Azoarcus sp. CIB: one gene and its partner. The protein of the gene in region 1 interacts with the protein of each later gene in a pairwise test. Links are inferred from orthologs where the notes say so. Each region holds a gene or a part of one and is shown on either strand. Other genes may lie near its edges.

What was found.
Region 2: the proteins of uvrA (region 1) and uvrB interact in binary tests that used the Escherichia coli proteins (3 or more experiments, as listed by UniProt). The link is inferred for Azoarcus sp. CIB from one-to-one orthologs.

The regions. Positions count from the first base shown.
Region 1 is NZ_CP011072.1:4,466,649-4,475,305, reverse strand. What follows is about bases 13-3,369. They hold uvrA (excinuclease ABC subunit UvrA), read right to left. Parts: upstream 3,048-3,369; coding sequence 213-3,047; downstream 13-212. Other genes in these bases: AzCIB_RS20020 (MFS transporter), read left to right, coding at 3,182-3,369; AzCIB_RS20030 (hypothetical protein), read right to left, coding at 13-100. Also shown: more of AzCIB_RS20030, read right to left, coding at 1-12; more of AzCIB_RS20020, read left to right, coding at 3,370-4,366; ssb (single-stranded DNA-binding protein), read left to right, coding at 4,391-4,885; AzCIB_RS20010 (hydantoinase/oxoprolinase family protein), read left to right, coding at 5,330-7,483; AzCIB_RS20005 (hydantoinase B/oxoprolinase family protein), read left to right, coding at 7,574-8,657. UniProt on the Escherichia coli protein: The UvrABC repair system catalyzes the recognition and processing of DNA lesions. UvrA is an ATPase and a DNA-binding protein. A damage recognition complex composed of 2 UvrA and 2 UvrB subunits scans DNA for abnormalities.
Region 2 is NZ_CP011072.1:3,149,179-3,153,518, reverse strand. The notes cover bases 1,437-4,340. They hold uvrB (excinuclease ABC subunit UvrB), read left to right. Parts: upstream 1,437-1,811; coding sequence 1,812-3,869; downstream 3,870-4,340. Other genes in these bases: AzCIB_RS13935 (low molecular weight protein-tyrosine-phosphatase), read left to right, coding at 3,881-4,340; AzCIB_RS13945 (amino acid aminotransferase), read right to left, coding at 1,437-1,639. Also shown: AzCIB_RS13960 (Lon protease family protein), read left to right, coding at 1-58; more of AzCIB_RS13945, read right to left, coding at 431-1,436. UniProt on the Escherichia coli protein: The UvrABC repair system catalyzes the recognition and processing of DNA lesions. A damage recognition complex composed of 2 UvrA and 2 UvrB subunits scans DNA for abnormalities.

The DNA.
Region 1 (8,657 bases):
AGACGCCCAGGCCGGCCTCCAGCAGGGTCTTGAGGATCTTGACGCGGCGCTCGATGCGATCGAGGAAGACGCTCTGTACGTCGCTCGGGACTTCGGGCATGAGGTTCTCCTGAATTCTGTAGGCGGTGCTGTGCGCTGGCCGCCGTATTGTCCGGAATACTCGAAGGTGGTCCGCTTCAAATTGTAAGCGCGATTGCCTGCATTTTTCTGCATTACCCGCGCGTGGCAGGCGTGAGCATGCGTTTCAGGTAGCGGCCGGTGTGGCTGTCGGGATGCGCGGCGATGAGTTCGGGTGGGCCGCTGCACAGGATGCGGCCGCCGCGGTCGCCGCCTTCGGGGCCGAGGTCGATGAGCCAGTCGGCGGTCTTGATGACGTCGAGGTTGTGCTCGATGACGACGATGGTGTTGCCGTGGTCGCGCAGGCGGTGGAGTACGCCGAGCAGGAGTTCGATGTCGCGGAAGTGCAGGCCGGTAGTGGGTTCATCGAGGATGTAGAGGGTGCGGCCGGTGTCGCGTTTGGATAGCTCCAGCGCGAGCTTCACGCGCTGGGCTTCGCCGCCGGAGAGCGTGGTTGCGCTCTGGCCCAGGCGGATATAGCCGAGGCCGACGTCCATCAGCGTTTCGAGCTTGCGCGCGACGGTGGGGACCGCGCGGAAAAATTCGAGGGCGTTTTCGACGGTCATGTCGAGGACTTCGTAGATGGTCCTGCCCTTGTAGCGGATTTCCAGCGTTTCGCGGTTGTAGCGCTTGCTGTGGCACACGTCGCAGGGGACGTACATGTCGGGCAGGAAGTGCATTTCCACCTTGATCAGGCCATCGCCCTGACAGGCTTCGCAGCGCCCGCCCTTGACGTTGAAGGAGAAGCGGCCGGGGCCGTAGCCGCGGGCGCGCGCCTCGGGGACGCCGGCGAAGAGTTCGCGGACCGGTGTCAGCATCCCGGTGTAGGTCGCGGGGTTTGAGCGTGGGGTGCGGCCGATGGGGCTCTGGTCGACGTTGATGACCTTGTCGAAGTGGTCGAGGCCGTGCACGGCCGAGAACGGGGCGGGCTCGGTCGTAGAGCCATAGAGGTGCTTGGCGGCGAGGGCGTACAGTGTGTCGTTGATGAGCGTCGACTTGCCCGAGCCCGACACGCCGGTGATGCAGGTGAGGAGACCGACCGGGAGCGTGAGTTCGACGTTCTTGAGATTGTTGCCGGTGCAGCCTAGAAGCAGCAGGTGGCGCTCCGGGTCGGGGGCGGAGCGTCGTGCCGGCACGGGAATGGTGTAGCGGCCGGCGAGGTAGGCGCCGGTGAGCGATGCCTCGCTCGCGACGATGTCGGCGGGCGTGCCGCGCGCGACGATTTCGCCGCCGTGCACGCCCGCGCCGGGGCCCATGTCCACGACGTAGTCGGCGCAGCGGATCGCGTCCTCGTCGTGCTCGACGACGATCACGGTGTTGCCCAGGTCGCGCAGCTGGCGCAGCGTGCCGAGGAGGCGGTCGTTGTCGCGCTGGTGCAGGCCGATCGAGGGTTCGTCGAGGACGTACATGACGCCGGTGAGGCCGGAGCCGATCTGGCTGGCGAGGCGGATGCGCTGCGCTTCGCCGCCGGAGAGGGTGTCGGCGGAGCGGTCGAGCGAGAGGTAGTCGAGGCCGACGTTGATCAGGAAGCTGAGGCGGTCGGAGATTTCCTTGACGATCTTGGCCGCGACGAGGCCGCGGTGGCCGGTGAGCGCGAGTCCGTCGAAGAAGGCCTTGCTTTCGCCCAGCGGCATGCGGCTGATTTCGTGCAGCGAGCGGTCGCCGATGAGGACGTTGCGCGCCTCGGTGCGCAGGCGGGTGCCGTGGCAGCTCGGGCAGGCCTGGGTCGCGCGCAGCTTGGTGAGTTCCTCGCGCACGGCGGTGGAGTCGGTCTCGCGGAAGCGGCGCTCGAGGTTGGGGACGATGCCTTCGAAGGGGTGCTCCTTCGCGACCATGCGTCCGTTGTCGGAGAGGTAGCGGAAGGCGATCTTGTGGCGGCCGGAGCCGTGCAGGACGACCTGTCGGACCTCGTCGGACAATTCGCCGAAGGGGGTGTCGATGTCGAAGCCGTAATGGTCGGCGAGGCTTGCGAGCATCTGGAAGTAGAACTGGTTGCGGCGGTCCCAGCCGCGGATCGCGCCGGCGGCGAGCGAGAGTTCGGGGTGGGCGACGACGCGTGCGGGATCGAAGAATTCGACCTGGCCGAGTCCGTCGCATTTGGGGCAGGCGCCGGCCGGGTTGTTGAACGAGAACAGGCGGGGCTCGAGTTCGGCAAGCGCGTAGCTGCAGACGGGACAGGCGAAGCGAGCGGAGAAGAGGTGCTCGGTGCCGGTGTCCATCTCGAGCGCAACGGCGCGGCCGTCGGCGTGGGTGAGCGCGGTCTCGAAGGATTCGGCGATGCGGCCGCGCTGGTCGGCGCGCACCTTGAGGCGGTCGATGACGACTTCAACGGTGTGACGGCGGCCCTTTTCGAGCGCGGGCATCGCGTCGAGTTCGGCGATCCGGCCGTCGACGCGCACGCGCACGAAGCCTTGCGCGCGCAGGTCGGCGAAGAGGTCGCTCTGTTCGCCCTTGCGGTAGGCGACGACGGGCGCGAGGATCATCAGGCGCGTGTCTTCGGGCAGCGCGAGGACGTGGTCGACCATCTGGGAGACGGTCTGCGCCTCGAGCGGGCGCTCGGGGTGGTCGGGGCAATGCGGGGTGCCGGCGCGCGCAAAGAGCAGGCGCAGGTAGTCGTGGATTTCGGTGATCGTGCCGACCGTCGAACGCGGATTGTGGCTGGTGGCTTTCTGCTCGATCGAGATCGCGGGCGACAGGCCCTCGATGAGGTCGACGTCGGGCTTTTCCATCAGTTGCAGGAACTGGCGCGCGTAGGCCGACAGCGATTCGACGTAGCGGCGCTGGCCTTCGGCGTAGAGCGTGTCGAAGGCCAGCGAGGATTTGCCGGAGCCGGACAATCCGGTGATCACGGTGAGCCGGTTGCGCGGCAACTCGAGGCTGACGTTCTTGAGATTGTGGGTGCGGGCGCCGCGAATGCGGATTTCGTCCATGGGGCGGGCTGACGAAGGGTAACGTGCCACTATACGAGAGAACGCCGACGCAAGCCAAACCGGCGCGCGGCGGGTGCTAGAATCGCCGTTTTGTTCCCGCCCCGAGACCGATGGCCCGACCCGAGCACGATCCGATGACCCCCGCAGAACGCCGGGCTGGCGCGAGCCTTGCCGCGATCTTCGCGCTGCGCATGCTCGGACTGTTCCTGATCCTGCCGGTGTTCTCGGTGCACGCGCACACGATCCCCGGGGGTGACAACCTGACCCTGGTGGGGCTGGCGATCGGCGCCTACGGGCTGACACAGGCCTTCCTGCAGATGGCCTTCGGCGCGGCGTCGGATCGATTCGGGCGCAAGCCGGTGATCGTGTTCGGATTGGTGCTGTTCCTGATCGGGAGCGCCGTTGCGGCGCTGGCCAGCGATATCGGGACGGTGATCGCGGGGCGTGCGCTGCAGGGCGCGGGGGCGATCTCGGCGGCGGTGACGGCGCTCGCGGCGGACCTGACGCGCGACCAGCATCGCACCAAGGTGATGGCGATGATCGGTTCGAGCATCGGACTGGTGTTCGCGCTGTCGATGGTCGCGGCGCCGCTTCTGTATAATGCGATCGGCATGAGCGGGATCTTCTGGCTGACGGCCGTGCTCGCGGCTGCGGCGATCGGCGTGGTGCTGTATGTCGTGCCGGCTGCGCCGCCAGTGCCGCGTGCACCGACCGGGCTTTTCGGCGAGGTGTTCCGGGACGGCCAGCTGATGCGCCTGAACGTCGGCGTGTTCGTGCTGCACCTGATCCAGACGGCGATGTGGGTGATGGTGCCGGCTGCGCTGGTGAGCGGGGCGAACCTGCCGTTGCCCGAGCACTGGAAGGTCTATCTGCCTGCCGTCGTGCTGTCATTCGCGGTGATGGTGCCGGCGGTTATCGCGGCCGAGCGGCACAATCGCATGAAGCTGGTGTTCGGCGCTGCGGTTGCGCTGCTGGTGGTCGTGCAGGCGGGGCTCTTCGCTTTCGGCCAGAGTGTCGTGACGCTGGGCCTGTGGCTGACGCTGTTCTTTGTCGCCTTCAACGTGCTCGAGGCAATCCTGCCGTCCTGGATCTCCAAGGTGGCGCCGGCGCATGCGAAAGGCACGGCGCTCGGTCTGTACAACACGCTGCAGTCGGCCGGGCTGTTCCTCGGCGGTATGCTGGGGGGCTGGCTGGCCGAACACTTCGGCACGGGCGCCGTGAACCTCGTGTGCGGCGTGCTCGCCGTGATCTGGCTGCTGCTCGCAGCCTCAATGAATCCGCCCGCCCGCCGCGTAACGCCGGCGTCGGCGGCGCACTAACCTGAAACATCCGAGGAGAACCTCATGGCTTCGTTGAACAAAGTCATCCTGATCGGCAATCTGGGCCGCGATCCGGAAACCCGCTATGCGCCGAGCGGCGACGCGATCTGCAACATCACCGTGGCGACCACCGAGACGTGGAAGGACAAGGCGACCGGCGAGCGCAAGGAAGCGACCGAGTGGCACCGCGTGGTGTTCTTCGGCCGTCTGGCCGAGATCGCGGCGCAGTACCTGCGCAAGGGCAGCCAGCTCTACGTCGAAGGGCGCCTGCAGACGCGCAAGTGGCAGGACAAGGACGGCCAGGACCGCTACACGACCGAGATCCGCGGCGACGAGATGAAGATGCTGGGTTCGCGCCAGGGCGGCGGCGGTGGAGATGCGCCGATGGGCGGTGGCTACGATGCCCCGGCCGCGGCGCCTGCGCGCCAGGCTCCGCAGCAGGCGCCGGCGCAGAAGGCGCCGGGCCAGTCGGGCGGTGGCGGCGGGTTCGGGGACTTCGACGACGACATCCCGTTCTGACGAAGAAATCTTTCCTGTTGTAAACAACGAATGCGAAGCCCTTGTGGCTTCGCATTTTCGTTTGTGCCGTACGCAACGGCACTTGGGGCTTCGTGCTCCGCCCGGTTACGCGCCCTCGCGGTGCGCTCCATGCCGTCCGTGCTGACACGGACGGTCTCCGCCTCTTCCCGTTTGTCCCGTTTCTTTCTGTTCGCATCGTCCGGACGCCCCGAGCGGTGACCGGTGCGTCCGTTCGACTTCCGGACGGTCATCCATTTTCTGGTCGTACGCCCCGCGCAGCGTTTCCTGTTGCGGTGCACGAGGCGCGCGGCGCTTCTCCGCCATTCCCGGGCTCATCGGTCTGGTGCGTTGCAGCGGCCGAAATCTGGCACGTCCGCTGCAATAGGTCTTGCGGGGGCCGGCAGCATCGGCGACTCGACAATCCAGGAGATGATGGAGACAAACATGGAAGTCCAACAGGCAGCATCACAAGTACAGGTGATGGGCATCGATGCCGGCGGCACGATGACCGATACCTTCTTCGTGCGGGAAGACGGCCGCTTCGTCGTCGGCAAGGCACAGAGCAACCCGGGCGATGAGTCGCTCGCGATCTACAACTCCTCGGTGGACGCGCTGGCCCACTGGGGCCGGGAAGTTGATGACGTTTATCCCGAACTCGTCACCTGCGTGTATTCCGGCACCGCGATGCTGAACCGCATCCTGATGCGCAAGGGCCTGGACGTGGGCCTGATCTGCAACCGCGGCTTCGAGCAGATCCATTCGATGGGGCGCGCGCTGCAGAGCTATCTCGGCTACGCGCTGGAAGACCGCATCCACCTGAACACCCATCGCTACGACGAGCCGCTGGTGCCGGTGTCGCGCACCCGCGGCGTCGCCGAGCGCACCGACGTGCAGGGCCGGATCGTGATTCCGCTGCGCGAGGACGAGGTGCGTCAGGCCACCCGCGAATTGGTCGAAGCCGGATCGCAGGCGATCGTGATCTGCCTGCTGCAGTCGCACAAGAATGAAACGAGCGAGCAGCGGGCGCGTGACCTCGTCAAGGACGAGCTGCAGAAGTTGAAGGTGGACATCCCGGTGTTCGCGTCGGTGGATTACTACCCGTCGCGCAAGGAAAGCCACCGCATGAACACGACGATCCTGGAGGCCTATGGCGCGGAACCGTCGCGTCAGACGCTGAAGAAGGTCAGCGACCGTTTCAAGAAGCACGGCGCGAAGTTCGATTTGCGCGTGATGGCGACGCACGGCGGCACGATCTCGTGGAAGGCGAAGGAACTGGCACGCACCATCGTCTCCGGCCCGATCGGGGGCGTGATCGGCTCGAAACTGCTGGGCGAGTACCTGGGGGACGAGAACATCGCGTGCTCGGACATCGGCGGCACCTCGTTCGACGTCGCGCTGATCACCAAGGGCAGCTTCGCGATCAAGTCGGATCCGGACATGGCGCGCCTGGTGCTGTCGCTGCCGCTGGTGGCGATGGACTCGGTGGGCGCGGGCGCGGGCAGCTTCGTGCGTCTGGACCCGTACAGCAAGTCGATCAAGCTCGGTCCCGACAGCGCCGGCTACCGCGTCGGCACCTGCTGGCCGGAAAGCGGACTCGACACGGTGTCGGTGTCCGACTGCCACGTGGTGCTGGGCTACCTCAACCCGAACAACTTCCTCGGCGGCGCGATCAAGCTCGACGTGCAGCGCGCACGTGACCATATCAAGGCGCAGATCGCCGATCCGCTGGGACTGTCGGTCGAGGATGCGGCGGCCGGCGTGATCGAGCTGCTCGACCTGACGCTGTCCGAGTACCTGCGCGCCAACATCAGCGCGAAGGGCTACAACCCGGCCGAGTTCACGTGCTTCTCGTACGGGGGCGCCGGTCCGGTGCATACCTACGGCTACACCGAAGGGGTCGGCTTCAAGGACGTGGTCGTGCCCGCGTGGGCCGCCGGCTTCTCGGCTTTCGGCTGCGCGTGCGCCGACTTCGAGTACCGCTACGACAAGTCGGTCGACCTCGGCGTCGCCCAGTTCGCAAGCGATGCGGACAAGGCGGCGGCCTGCGCGAGCCTGCAGGACGCGTGGGAAGAGCTGGCAGTGAAGGTCATCGACGAGTTCGTCATCAACGGCTACAAGCCGGAAGACGTGCTGCTGATCCCCGGCTACAAGATGCAGTACATGGGGCAGCTGAACGACCTGGAAATCGTGTCGCCGGTGTCGACCGCAGCGACGGCGGCCGACTGGAACCAGATCATCGAGGCCTTCGAGAACACCTACGGGCGCGTCTATGCCAACTCGGCACGGTCGCCCGAACTCGGGTTCTCGGTGACGGGCGCGATCCTGCGCGGCATGGTCGTGACGCAGAAGCCGGTGCTGCCGGAAGACGTGGATTGCGGCCCGATCCCGCCCAAGGAAGCCTATCTCGGCACCCGTCCGTTCTACCGCCACAAGCGCTGGGTCGAGGCCGCGCTGTGGAAGATGGAATCGCTCAAGGCCGGCAACCACATCGTCGGGCCCGCGATCATCGAATCGGATGCCACGACTTTCGTCGTGCCCGACGGCTTCGAGACCACGGTCGACAAGCACCGCCTGTTCCACCTCAAAGAAGTCCGGTAGCCGTCCGGGCCGTACCGGGACGACCGGCGCCCCGCGCAGGGGCGGGACTGGAGCCGTCCCGGGGGCCAACCATCATCGAGGAGACCCATCATGAATATGTTGAGCAACAAGGAAGTCGGCCTCGCCGACCTGCTGAAGAACGGCCAGACGCTGAAGCAGTTCCGCGACGGCATCATCGAGCGCACCAAGGCGACTGGCTACTACAACGGCCAGGAGAAGCTGGAATTCCGCGACAGCGACCCGATCGGCTACGAGAAGCTGTTCTCCAAGCTGCGCGGCGGCCTGGTGCATGCCCGCGAGACGGCCAAGAAGATTGCCGCGAGCCCGATCGTGGAGCAGGAAGGCGAACTGTGCTTCACGCTGTACAACGCCGCGGGCGACTGCGTGCTGACCTCGACCGGCATCATCATCCACGTCGGGACGATGGGCGCGGCGATCAAGTACATGATCGAGAACAACTGGGAGGGCAACCCCGGCATCAATCCCGGTGACATGTTCACGACCAACGACTGCGCGATCGGCAACGTGCACCCGTGCGACATCGCGACCATCGTCCCGATCTTCTGGGACGGGCGCCTGATCGGCTGGGTCGGCGGCGTCACCCACGTGATCGACACCGGCGCAGTGACGCCGGGCTCGATGTCCACCGGCCAGACGCAGCGCTTCGGCGACGGCTACATGATCACCTGCCGCAAGACCGGGGTGAACGACGAGCCGCTGCGCGACTGGCTGCACGAGTCGCAGCGCTCGGTGCGCACGCCGAAGTACTGGATCCTCGACGAGAAGACCCGCATCGCGGGCTGCCACATGATCCGCGAGCTGGTGGAAGAGGTGATCCGCGCCGACGGCATCGAGGCCTACGAGAAGTTCGCCTACGAAGTCATCGAGGAAGGCCGCCGCGGCCTGATGAGCCGCATCAAGGCGATGACCCTGCCGGGCAAGTACCGCAAGGTCTCGTTCGTCGACGTGCCCTTCAAGCACGAGGACGTGCAGGTGTCGAACGCCTTCGCCAAGCTCGACTCGATCATGCACTCGCCCTGCGAGATGACGATCAAGCCGGACGGCAAGTGGAGGCTGGACTTCGAGGGCGCCAGCCGCTGGGGCTGGCATACCTTCAACGCCCACCAGGTGGCCTTCACGTCCGGCATCTGGGTGATGATGTGCCAGACCCTGG
Region 2 (4,340 bases), 1.3 Mb from region 1 along the record:
CGGCAGCGAAGTTCGGCACGCCCGCTTCCGACGGCGGCATGAGAGCGGCCAGGAATGAGGTTCCGATGGGGTTGATGTGATCGCGTGCGACGATGCTGGCGGTTGGGAGGAGGCATGCCTCAAACCCGCAAAGCAAATGGGCCACCTCGAAAGGTGGCCCATCTACTTGGCTTTACTGGCTCCCCGACCTGGGCTCGAACCAGGGACACACGGATTAACAGTCCGTTGCTCTACCAACTGAGCTATCGGGGATCGGTATCGTCTGCTCATGCAGGATGCTGCAGGAGCCAAATTTTGGCTCCCCGACCTGGGCTCGAACCAGGGACACACGGATTAACAGTCCGTTGCTCTACCAACTGAGCTATCGGGGAATTGAGCCGCGCATTATAGGTAGCGCACGGCTATGCGTCAATATTGCTTGCGCGGATTCTTAAGCCTTCACGACCGTGGCAATCGCCTTCGCGACGTAGCCGATGTTGCGCGAGTTGAGGGCGGCGAGGCAAATGCGGCCAGTCGACACGGCGTAGATGCCGAAGTCGTTCCTGAGCTGTTCGACCTGCGCGGCCGACAGGCCGGTGTAGGAGAACATGCCGCGCTGCTGGATCACGAACGAGAAGTCCTGCGCGACGCCGGCCGCCTTCAGGTTTTCGACCAGCCCGGTACGCATCGCGCGGATGCGGTCGCGCATGCCGGCCAGTTCGTCTTCCCACATCTGACGCAGTTCGGCCGAATTCAGCACTGCCGCGACGATGGCGCCGCCATGGATCGGCGGATTGGAGTAGTTGGTGCGAATCACGCGCTTGACCTGCGACAGCACGCGGGCCGACTCGTCCTTGTTCGCGGTGACGATCGACAGGGCGCCCACGCGCTCGCCGTAAAGCGAGAACGACTTCGAGAACGAGCTCGAAACGAAGAATTGCAGACCACTGGCGGAGAACAGGCGCACGGCGACCGCGTCCGGCTCGATGCCGTCGGCGAATCCTTGGTAGGCCATGTCGAGGAAGGGCACAAGGCCGCGTTCGCGGCATGCACCGACGACCTCGCCCCACTGGGCTTCGGTCAGATCGGCCCCCGTCGGGTTATGGCAGCAGGCGTGCAGCACGACGACAGAGCCCGGGGCGAGCTGTTCGAGCTTGACCTTCATGCCGGCGAAGTTCACGCCGCGGGTGCTTGGCTCGTAGTACGGATAGTTCTCGACCGGGAAGCCGGCGGACTCGAACAGCGCGCGGTGGTTTTCCCAGCTGGGATCCGAGATGTAGACGGTTGCGCCGGGGACCAGGCGCTTGAGGTAGTCGGCGCCGACCTTCAGCGCGCCCGTGCCGCCCAATGCCTGGACGGTGACGACCTGGCCGTTGGCGATGAGGGCCGAATCCTTGCCGAAGAGCAGGTTCTGCACGGCGGTGTTGTATGCCGCGGGGCCTTCGATCGGCTGGTAGCCGCGCGGCGGCATCGCTTCGAGACGCGACTTCTCGGCCGTCTTCACAGCTGCGAGCAGCGGAATCTTGCCGTTGTCGTCATAGTAGACGCCGACGCCGAGGTTCACCTTCTCAGTGCGCCCGTCGGCGATGAAGGCCTCGTTCAGTCCGAGGATCGGGTCACGGGGTGCCATCTCGACGGCGGCGAAGATCGAAGCGGGCATTAAACAACTCCAGGTTGGGCGGGGGGCGTCGGGGGACTGAACCTGTCGCGTTGGTGACGGTCCATCCTGCCGTGCCTTGAGCCGAGTTTTGCGAAATAATGCGCATTTGCCCGACTCTGTTTCGTCTATCGCAACAAACGGGCAAGCGCTTGAAACAGCCGGAAATTCTAGCATGACGAGTTCGACGGACAGTGTTCCGGTGGTGACTTTCGAAGGGAGTCCGTTCAGACTCCATCAGCCTTTTGCGCCCGCGGGCGACCAGCCGGCAGCGATCGATCTGCTGACCGAGGGGGTGTCCGACGGCCTGATGTTCCAGACCCTGCTCGGCGTGACCGGCTCGGGCAAGACCTACACGATGGCGAACGTCATTGCGCGCTGCGGCCGACCCGCCCTGGTGCTGGCGCCGAACAAGACGCTAGCCGCGCAGTTGTACGCCGAATTCCGGGAGTTCTTTCCCGAGAACGCCGTCGAATATTTTGTCTCGTACTACGACTACTACCAGCCGGAAGCCTATGTTCCGTCGCGCGATCTCTTCATCGAGAAGGATTCAAGCATCAACGAGCACATCGAGCAGATGCGCCTGTCGGCAACGAAGAGCCTGATGGAGCGGCGCGACGTGGTGATCGTCGCGACGGTGTCGTGCATCTACGGTATCGGCGACCCGGTCGATTACCATGCGATGATCCTGCATCTGCGTGAGGGCGAGCGCATTGCCCATCGCGACCTCGTGCAGCGACTCGTGGCGATGCAGTACACCCGCTCCGACATCGACTTCCGGCGCGGGACCTTCCGTGTGCGCGGCGACGTGATCGACGTGTTTCCGGCGGAGAATGCCGAGTATGCGGTGCGGATCGAGATGTTCGACGACGAGATCGAGCATCTGACGTTGTTCGACCCCCTTACCGGGCACCTGAAGCAGAAGCTCGTCCGCTTTACCGTTTACCCGTCCAGCCACTACGTTACTCCGCGCGCGACGGTGCTGCAGGCGATCGAGGCGATCAAGGATGAGCTGCGCGATCGAGTCAGTGATTTTCAGCGCGCGGGTAAGCTGGTGGAAGCTCAGCGCATCGAGCAGCGCACGCGCTTCGATCTGGAGATGCTCAACGAGATGGGGTTCTGCAAGGGCATCGAGAACTACTCGCGCCATTTGTCGGGGCGCGGCCCAGGCGAGCCGCCGCCGACGCTGATCGACTATCTGCCGCCGGACGCGTTGCTGTTCGTCGATGAGTCGCACGTGGCGATTCCGCAGGTGGGCGGCATGTACAAGGGTGACCGTTCGCGTAAGGAGAACCTCGTCGAATACGGATTCCGTATGCCGTCGGCACTCGACAACCGGCCGCTGAAGTTCGAGGAATTCGAGCGCCTGATGCCGCAGACGATCTTCGTGTCCGCGACGCCTGCGAATTACGAGGCGACGCACCAGGCGCAAGTCGTCGAGCAGGTCGTCCGCCCCACGGGGCTGATCGACCCCGCGGTGGAGGTCAGGTCCGCAAGCACTCAGGTCGACGACCTGCTGTCCCAGGCCAAGCGCCGTATTGCCGTGGGTGAGCGCGTGCTGGTAACGACGCTGACGAAGCGGATGGCGGAGGACCTCACCGATTATCTTGCCGAAAACGGCATTCGCGTGCGTTACCTGCATTCCGACATCGACACGGTCGAGCGTGTCGAGATTATCCGCGATCTGCGTCTCGGGGAGTTCGATGTGCTGGTGGGCATCAACCTGCTGCGCGAAGGTCTGGATATTCCCGAGGTGTCTCTTGTGGCGATTCTGGACGCGGACAAGGAAGGTTTCCTGCGTTCCGAGCGCTCGCTGATCCAGACGATCGGGCGGGCCGCACGGCATATCCACGGCCGCGCGATCCTATACGCGGACGTGGTGACGCGCTCGATGCGCGCCGCGATGGACGAGACCGAGCGACGTCGGGCAAAGCAGCTCGCGTTCAACGCCGAACACGGTATCGTCCCGAAGTCGGTGACCAAGCGCATCAAGGACATCATCGACGGCGTCTACTCGAGCAGCGACGAGCGCAATGCGAATGTAGCGCAGGAGGCGCGGGCCGAATATTTCGCGATGGACGAGAAGTCCGTCGCGAAGGCGATCCGGAAACTCGAGAAGGAAATGCAGGAACATGCCCGCAACCTCGAATTCGAAAAGGCTGCAGCAGCCCGGGACGAATTGTTCAGGCTGCGCCAGCGCGCGTTCGGCGCGGACCAGCATGGGGAGGCCTGAGAGGTGACGTCGTGACGAAAATCCTGTTCGTATGTACCGGCAACATCTGCAGATCCCCTACTGCCGAAGGTGTGGCGCGGCATGCCATCCGCGCGGCGGGGCTCGACGGGGTGATCGAGGTCGAATCGGCCGGGACGCACGGCTATCACGTCGGTGAGGCGCCCGATCCGCGCACGCGCAAGGCGGCCAAGAAGCGCGGCTACGATCTTTCGATGTTGCGGGCGCGAAAACTCGAACCGGCGGACTTCGAGGCCTTCGACCTGTTGCTCGCGATGGACACCGGGCACCTTGAGATCATGAAGCGAAACTGTCCCGACGAGCATCGCGGCAAGGTCAGGCTCTTCATGAGCTACGCACGCCGCTTCAAGGCTGACGAAGTGCCCGATCCCTATTACGGCGGCGAGCGCGGGTTCGATCTGGTACTCGACTACTGTGAAGATGCGATCGGGGGGCTCGTCGACGTGCTGAGGT